Regions from separate parts of the Mesorhizobium sp. WSM4842 genome, predicted to be linked through region 2. Evidence: riboswitches for the same ligand, from Rfam matches in the RefSeq annotation. Region 2 holds a riboswitch; the other holds the start of a gene.
What was found. A riboswitch is a leader RNA that binds a small molecule or an ion and turns the genes downstream of it on or off. The one in region 2 is predicted to bind cobalamin.

Region 1 (4,393 bases), 2.8 Mb from region 2:
ATACGGACACTTCGGCCGCGAAGAGCCGGAGTTCACCTGGGAAAAGACGGACAGAGCTGACGACCTGTTGCGTGAGGCAGGACCGGCAGCTGCGTGATGCGCGGGTATTGGATGCGTGGGCATAGTGCGACCCATTCCACACTCGCCAAAAAACACGCCGGCCCCGGCGTGGCGAGAAGCCGGCTCGGGTTTTTGGCGGAGACACTGATCTCGAAATATGACGTGCTTTGCATCGGCAATGCCATCGTCGACATCATCGCGCAGTGCGACGAAGCATTTTTGGAGACGAACGGCATCATCAAGGGCGCGATGAACCTGATCGACACGAGGCGCGCCGAGCTGCTCTACAGCCGCATGGGCCCGGCCATCGAAGCCTCCGGCGGCAGCGCCGGCAACACGGCGGCGGGTGTCGCCAGCTTCGGCGGCCGCGCTGCTTTCTTCGGCAAGGTCTCCAACGATGCGCTAGGCGAAATCTACGCCCACGACATCCATGCGCAGGGGGTTGCCTTCGACACCAGGCCGCTCAAGGGCGAGCCGCCGACGGCGCGCTCGATGATCTTCGTTACCCCAGACGGCGAGCGCTCGATGAACACCTATCTCGGCGCCTGCATCGAGCTCGGGCCGGAGGATGTCGAGGTCGACAAGGCCTCTGGCGCCAAGGTCACCTATTTCGAAGGCTATCTGTGGGATCCGCCGCGCGCCAAGGAGGCAATCCGGCAGACGGCGATGCTGGCGCACGCGGCAGGCCGCGAAGTGTCGATGACACTGTCGGATTCGTTCTGCGTCGACCGCTATCGCGACGAATTCCTCGACCTGATGCGTTCGGGTACAGTCGATATCGTCTTCGCCAACAGCCACGAGATCAAATCGCTTTATCAGACGGCGTCGTTCGACGAGGCGCTGGCGCAGATCCGCAAGGATTGCCGGATCGCCGCCGTGACCCGTTCGGAAAAAGGCTCCGTCATCGTGCGCGGCGACGAGACCGTGGTCATCAAGGCGACCGCGATCAAGGAGCTGGTCGACACGACGGGCGCCGGCGACCTCTATGCCGCAGGTTTCCTCTACGGCTACACGCAAGGCCGCAGCCTGAAGGATTGCGGCGACCTCGGTTCACTGGCTGCCGGATTGGTCATCCAGCAGATCGGCCCCAGGCCGCGGCAGACTTTGCGCCGCGAGGCTGAACAGGCGGGGCTGTTGTAGGGCGGCATCTCCGCCACGTGTTGCCCACCTTCCCGTTGTGCGGGCTGTCCAGCCAAGCGCGGGTAAAACGTCGCGTACCCGTCCGTGAAGGATGGCGGTTTTCTCCAAATTTCTGATTTCTTGAGGCTCAGGGACGTTGTCGCACTTCGGGCCAGTACTGCCGGCCGATCATGATGGCCAACACGCCCTTTTTGACGAAAGTCGTTTTGAGCCGGGATCGTAGACTGGCAGATTGCCCGAGCGGCCAGGCACAGCCTGCGCAGACCGGCGAGTGGCGCAAATGGCTCAGCTCTACCGCGACCTGCGACTTGGGAAACACGCCGCAGGTGAACGGTTCACATAAACACATAAACATTTCTTTATACCGCATTGACAACAAAGCGGGCTGCTGCGATTGTCCGCGTGTCGTGGTTCTCCGCAAGGCGTTGCCGTAGCGGAGCTAAGAGGGAAGCCGGTGCAATGCCGGCGCTGCCCCCGCAACTGTAAGCGGCGAGCCAAACCCATCAATGTCACTGGGGCGCTGCCCCGGGAAGACGGGGCAGAGGCTGTGACCCGCGAGCCAGGAGACCTGCCACGGTAAACAACGTCCACGGGCGGGGTGTCTGATGGCCGCGGCAGCTCGGCGTTTATGCCGGCCTGCTAGCGCCTTCCTTGTCCCCGCCGCAACCATCGGGGTATGGAATGAATGTCTCCCAGCAAGTTCCCATAGCAACGCTTGGCATGCCGCGTATCGGTCGCCGGCGAGAACTGAAATTCGCGCTCGAAAGCTACTGGTCCAGAAAATCTTCTGCTGCCAACCTTCTGTCGACGGCGAAGGCACTCCGTGCCGCCAGCTGGAGCGAGCAGCATGACCGCGGCGTGTCGAAAATCCCGTCGAACGATTTCTCACTGTATGACCATGTGCTCGACACCGCAGCAATGGTCGGCGCCGTGCCAGCTCGTTACGGCTGGACGGGCGGGGAGGTCCCGCTCGACATCTATTTCGCGATGGCGCGCGGGACGCAAGGCGATGCCGCGGCTTGCGGACGCGCCAGTCACGGGCATGCAGGGCAGCGCGTAACCGCGATGGAAATGACCAAATGGTTCGACACGAACTACCACTACATCGTGCCGGAGCTGGGCGACGATCAGACATTCGCCCTCTCGTCGACGAAACCAGTCGATCACTTTCTGGAGGCAAAAGAGCTCGGCATCCATACACGCCCGGTCATCCTTGGACCGGTGACCTTCCTCAAGCTGGCAAAGTCTCCCGACCAGGGCTTCAATCCCATAGCGCTCCTACCGCGCCTGCTGCCCGTCTACGAGCAACTCCTGCGGAGGCTGGAGCTCTCGGGGGCCGACTGGGTACAGATTGATGAGCCGGCGCTTGTGCTCGACCTTAACCCGAACGAACGAGCTGCCTTCGAATTCACATACGGCCAGCTGTCGAAAGCCGCGCCCAAGTTGAAAATTATGATGGCGACCTATTTCGGGCCGCTGGGAGACAATCTGGAGACCGCGCTTTCGCTGCGCCTGGCGGGCCTACATCTCGACCTCGTGCGCGCTCCCGAGCAGTTGGAGACGGTTGGTCGGCTCGCACCGAAGGATCTGGTGCTCTCACTTGGCTTGATCGACGGCCGCAACGTCTGGCGCGCGAACCTGGCTGCCATTCTCGACCGCATCAAGCCGGTCGTTGCCGGCTGGCCGCTGGATCGCGTCGAGATTGCGCCTTCCTGCTCGATGCTTCATGTGCCGATGGACCTGCGGATGGAGACCGCGCTCGATGTGGACGTCAGTTCGTGGCTGGCATTCGCCGCCCAGAAGACTGAAGAGCTGCTCGTGCTGGCCCAAGCCTTATCCGAAGGCAGGGAGGCCGTAGCAGGCTCACTGGAAGCTTCTGCCGAGGCGGCCGCCGCGCGCGCAATGTCTACAAAGGTCCATGATGCGCTCGTCCACGGGCGAATTATCAGCATTGACGGCGTCATGAAGCAACGAAAGAGCGCATTTCCCAAGCGCTCGAGAATCCAGGCTGACACGCTCGGCCTGCCGCCGTTCCCCACGACTACCATCGGGTCCTTCCCGCAGACGCCCGAGGTGCGCAGGGCGCGCTCCGCTCATGCGAAGGGCAGGCTGAGCTATGTCGACTACCAGGCCTTCCTGAAGAAGGAGACTGAGGCGGCGGTCCGTTGGCAGGAGGAGATCGGGCTGGACGTGCTGGTACACGGCGAGTTCGAACGAAACGACATGGTGCAGCATTTCGGCGAGCAGCTGTCCGGCCTCGCATTCACCCAGCATGGCTGGGTGCAAAGTTACGGCTCCCGGCTCGTGCGCCCTCCCATCATCTTCGGCGACGTATCGCGGCCCAATCCGATGACGGTCCTCTGGTGGCAATTTGCCCAGTCTCTGACGAAAAAGCCGGTAAAGGGCATGCTCACAGGCCCAGTGACGATTCTTAACTGGTCTTTTGTGCGCGACGACGTACCCCGCGCCGAGGTCTGCCGCCAGATCGCACTCGCCATCCGCGATGAAGTGGCCGACCTTGAAAGAGTTGGCGCAAGGGTGATCCAGATCGATGAGGCCGCGTTTCGCGAAGGCTTGCCCCTGCGGAAGTCCGATTGGAAACATTATCTCGGCTGGGCAGTCGAATGCTTCCGTCTCGCTTCAACGGGTGTAGAGGACGCGACCCAAATTCACACCCACATGTGCTATTCTGAGTTCAATGAGATCATCGACTCGATCGCTGAACTGGACGCGGACGTGATTTCGATCGAGACGTCGCGCTCCAAAATGGAACTGCTAGACGCCTTCACGAAGTCAAAATATCCGAACGAAATCGGTCCTGGCGTCTACGACATTCACTCACCACGTGTCCCGGAAATTGGCGAAATTTTGCATCTCGCCCAACTTGCCCGCGAGCGACTGTCGGACGGCCAACTGTGGGTGAATCCGGACTGTGGCCTCAAAACAAGGAAATGGGAGGAGGTCCGCCCTGCCCTCATGAACATGATCGCTGCAGCAAGCGCGCTGCGGGAGAAAGTGCAGGCGCAGGCCGCTGGGCCACTGTGACCGGCAAACATGTGGCGGGCTGCGCGGATAATTCAAACAAAGGACGACATCGAAAAGCCGCGCACAGGTCGGTGGACGCGTGCGAGTCCCCACCCTTGTCGTCCAGCCGAAGGTCCGCTCGACGGCCCAGCGGCGAGGCAGGATTTGG
Region 2 (4,393 bases):
AGGCGGAAAGCTTTTCCGGATCTGGGTTGCGGTAGGCCACCAGGAAGGGTGCGGCAAGCAGCGCCAGGCCGACGACCAGCGCCACGCCGATGAACAGGACGATGGGCAGGTACGAACTCAACAATGCGTTCATGCTGCAGCTTTCCGTTGGCGGCCAATCCACTCTGATTACAGCACCGGACCCACTTGCGGAAGCGTGACAGTTTAACCACTGAACCGTTTTAGGGGGCTCTATGCTGCAACGCGGCGAGGGTTAGCGCAGGGCTTTCGGCGAAGCAAGTCAAACCTTGTTCAAAACACGGTGCTGGGCAGCATATCCGGATAAACTGGTCCGATCCGCTCCTGTTTGATTTCCTTCATTTTTTACTCCAGTTTTCTCTCCTGACATAGATGCCGCCAAAACCCTGCTAGCATGACGCGGAATCATTCGCCCCCAACCTTGGTCGAACGCCAACAGAGTGCCGTCTGCATGAAGGAAAAAATCTCGCTCGCCATGGCCCGGCGCATCGCGCTCGCCGCACAGGGGTTTGCCGATCCTCGCCCTAACAGCACGCCCGATCGCCGCCATCTGGCCCGTGTGCTTGGCCGGACCGGCCTGCTGCAGATCGATTCCGTCAGCGCGGTGGTGCGCGCCCACTATATGCCGCTCTATTCGCGGCTTGGCCCCTACCCGCTTGCGCTGCTCGACAACGCCGCCGTGACGCGCAAGCGCACGGTCTTCGAATATTGGGCGCACGAAGCCTCCTTTCTGCCGGTCGAAACCTATCCGCTGATGCGCTGGCGCATGGAGCGGGCCGAACGTGGCGAGGAAATGTATAACGGACTCGCCAAATGGGGCCGCGAACGCGCCGCCTACATTGAAGACATTTATCGCGAGGTCGTCGAACGAGGGCCGGTCGCCGCATCCGCCCTCGAAGGCCAGAAGGGAAACGGCGGCTGGTGGGGTTGGAGCGACGCCAAGCACGCTTTCGAATGGCTGTTCTGGGCCGGCCGTATCACCACGGCGTCGCGTCGTGGCTTCGAGCGGCTTTACGATCTGCCGGAGCGCGTGCTGCCGCCGGCAATACTCAGTCTGCCGGTGCCCCCTGCTGAGGCTGCGCATCGCGAATTGCTGCGCATTTCCGCGCTCGCCCACGGTGTCGCGACAGCGGGCGACCTGCGCGACTATTTCCGCCTCGCTCCCGCCGACATCAAGGGCCGCATCGAGGAACTGGTCGAGGCAGGTGATCTTTTGCCGGTCCGCGTCGAAGGCTGGGACAAGCCTGCCTATCTTCACAAGGACGCCCGTTTTCCGCGCAAGATCGAGGCGCGCGCGCTGCTCGCCCCGTTTGATCCGGTTGTCTTCGAGCGGGCGCGCACGGAAAGGCTGTTCGACTTCCGCTATCGCATCGAGATCTACACCCCGGCCGAAAAACGCCAATACGGCTATTATGTGCTGCCGTTCCTGCTCGGCGAAAAGATCGTGGCGCGCGTCGACCTCAAGGCCGACCGCCCTGCCGGCGTGCTGCGCGTCCATGCCGCCTATGCCGAGCCCGGCGCCCCGCCGCAAACCGCCGCCGAGCTTTTCGAGGAGTTGAAGCTGATGCAGGATTGGCTCGGCCTGGAACGCATCGAGGTGACGCAAGCGGGTGATTTGGGCCATGCGCTGGCGGATGTCGCGGTTTCGTAAGGGATTGCCGATGTCGGCGCTGCCCCTCATCCGCCTGCCGGCACCTTCTCCCCGTATAGTGACGGGGAGAAGGAAAGCTGCCGCAACCTAGGCGCCCAGCCTTACAACGCTGTAGATTGGCGAAATCCCAAACGAAGTCGTCCTTTCTCCCCGTCACCATACGGGGAGAAATGCCCGGCAGGGCAATGAGGGGCAGCGCCGACATCGAAAATTGCTCTGAAGCGTTTCCCTCGCCGCGTCGTAGACGTGCGTTGACACGACTGCCTGCACAAGCCTAAATCCGGTTCAGACGGTCTCCTCTCGGCAAAGGGAGGAGCCAAGAGGGAATGCGGTGCGAAATCTCGATTTCAAATCCGCGGCTGTCCCCGCAACTGTAAGCGACGAGCCAAGGCCGATAACCACTGGGAAAATCCCGGGAAGGCGGCACCAAGGCGATGACTCGCGAGCCAGGAGACCTGCCGTCTAGGACATAAGAATCCGATCGCCTGGCGGGTTTTCCGGGCAAGGAGCCTGATTTGGAACGCGACAGCAGTTTTTTGGCTGAGACAGCGGGCGTATTGTCCGGCGATAGGGATGCTCTGGCCGACGTCACCGTGATCGTCTGCGCCTCCTGCCGTGACGAGACCGGCTCCGACGGCCATCCTCGCGCCGGCGAATTGTTGGCCGAAGACACGCGCCGCGCTGTATCAGGCGAAAATATCTGTATCCGCACCGTCGAATGCCTTGGCAACTGCAAGCGCCGCCTCAGCGCCGCGATCCTGCGCGACGGCTGCTGGAGCTATGTCTTTGGCGACCTAACCGCGACAAGCGGCGCCGATCTCGTCGCAGGCGCAAAGCTCTTCGCCACCTCGACGGACGGCCTCATTCCCTGGCGCGGCCGCCCCGATTGCCTGAAACGCGGCCTCGTCGCCCGCATTCCTCCCCTCGACCTTGTGAAGGATCAGATATGACCACTTCCGTCTCCCGCGTGCCCTGCACCGTCGTCACCGGCTTCCTCGGCGCCGGCAAGACGACACTGATCCGCCACCTGCTCGAAAACGCCGGCGGCAAGCGGCTGGCCATCATCGTCAACGAGTTCGGCGATATCGGCATCGACGGCGAGATTCTGAAGGGATGCGGCATCGACACCTGCCCTGAGGAAAACATCGTCGAGTTGGCCAATGGCTGCATCTGCTGCACCGTCGCCGACGACTTCGTCCCGGCGCTCGACCAGATCCTGTCGCTATCGCCGAAAGTCGACCATATCCTGATCGAAACCTCCGGGCTGGCTCTGCCCAAGCCGCTGGTCCAGGCCTTCCAGTGGCCGACAGTGAAGAGCCGGGTGACGGTCGACGGCGTCATTGCCGTGGTCGACGGTCCGGCGCTGGCAGATGGCCGCGTTGCCAACGACATGGCCGCCCTGCAGGCGCAGCGCGCGCAGGACGAGACGCTCGACCACGACGATCCGGTCGAGGAGGTGTTCGAGGACCAGCTCGCCTGCGCCGACCTGATCATATTATCGAAGAGCGACCTGATGGACGCCGCCGGCTCGGCCCGTGCCAATGCGATCATCGGCGAGCACACCGCGCGCGCCGTGAAGATCGTGCCGACCTCGCAGGGTAAGGTCGATCCGTCTGTGCTGCTCGGCCTCGGCCTTGCCGTCGAGGACGACATCGAGAACCGCAAGACCCACCACGACGGCGAACTCGACCACGAGCATGACGATTTTGACTCGTTCGTCATCGACATTCCATCGATCGCCAATCCCGATGAGCTGGCTTTGCGCGTCGCCACGGCGGCGGAGGAAGAAGACGTGCTGCGCGTCAAGGGTTTCGTCGAGGTCGGCGGCAAGCCGATGCGGCTGTTGCTGCAGGCTGTCGGTCCGCGCGTCAATCACTATTACGACCGCGCCTGGACCACTGAGGACGATCGCCGCTCGCGCCTCGTCGTCATCGGCCTGAAAGGGCTGAACCGCCCGGCCATCGAGCGTATTCTCGCCGGCTGACCTCAGGCACGAGCCGCGATGCACATCCTCACCACAACATCCGCCTCGCTCGACGATCTCGCCGAGCCTGTTGATCTCAGGCAGACGCCTGCGGATGTCGTGGCGCTGTCTTTCACCGACAGCGATCTGGCCGGGCTGGCGGCGGCGTGGAAAGCAGACGCGGATCGCCTGCCCTCGATGCGGCTGGCGGCTTTGCGCGATCTGCGCCATCCGATGTCCGTCGATCTCTGGATCGACAGCGTCGCCCGGCACGCCAGGGTTATTTTGGTTCGCGTCCTCGGTGGTTACGACTGGTGGCGCTACGGCTGCGACCAACTCGCCTCGACCGCTCGCGCACGCGGCATAAAACTGGCGCTGCTGCCCGGCGAATGCCGCGACGAGGATCTCCGGCTGATCGAATGCTCGACGCTGCCGCGCGAAGAGCTCGACGGCCTGCTCGATTATTTTCGCGAGGGCGGCCCGGAGAATATGACGGCGCTGGTGAATCAGCTGGCGCTGCTGGCGGGACAGGACGCGGCGGTCGTGGAGCCGGTTGTCGTGCCGAAGGCGGGCTATTATGAGCCGGGACGGGGGGGCGAGCGCGACGTCCCCCTCCCCCTCGAGGGGAGGGTCCGGCCGCAGGCCGGGGGTGGGGTCGCCTGTGAAGTGCGCCAACAGAAAAAAACGTCGAGCACTGCCGCAACGACCCCACCCGGCCCTACGGGCCACCCTCCACTCGAGGGGGACGTCGTGCCCATCCT

Region 1: linked by a shared signal. The riboswitch ahead of metE (5-methyltetrahydropteroyltriglutamate--homocysteine S-methyltransferase) and the one ahead of AC0NIE_RS18275 (DUF1636 family protein) in region 2 are both predicted to bind cobalamin.

The regions. Positions count from the first base shown of each region.
Region 1 covers NZ_CM148372.1:6,621,835-6,626,227, forward strand. The annotation lists gene metK (methionine adenosyltransferase) at 1-97, shown strand, start outside; gene AC0NIE_RS32060 (adenosine kinase) at 208-1,200, shown strand; cobalamin riboswitch at 1,592-1,790, shown strand; gene metE (5-methyltetrahydropteroyltriglutamate--homocysteine S-methyltransferase) at 1,906-4,245, shown strand; partial or broken gene AC0NIE_RS32070 (IS5/IS1182 family transposase) at 4,339-4,393, opposite strand, start outside.
Region 2 covers NZ_CM148372.1:3,777,309-3,781,701, reverse strand. The annotation lists gene AC0NIE_RS18285 (NADH-quinone oxidoreductase subunit A) at 1-133, opposite strand, end outside; gene AC0NIE_RS18280 (winged helix-turn-helix domain-containing protein) at 470-1,669, shown strand; cobalamin riboswitch at 1,943-2,146, shown strand; gene AC0NIE_RS18275 (DUF1636 family protein) at 2,185-2,619, shown strand; gene cobW (cobalamin biosynthesis protein CobW) at 2,616-3,653, shown strand; gene AC0NIE_RS18265 (cobaltochelatase subunit CobN) at 3,672-4,393, shown strand, end outside.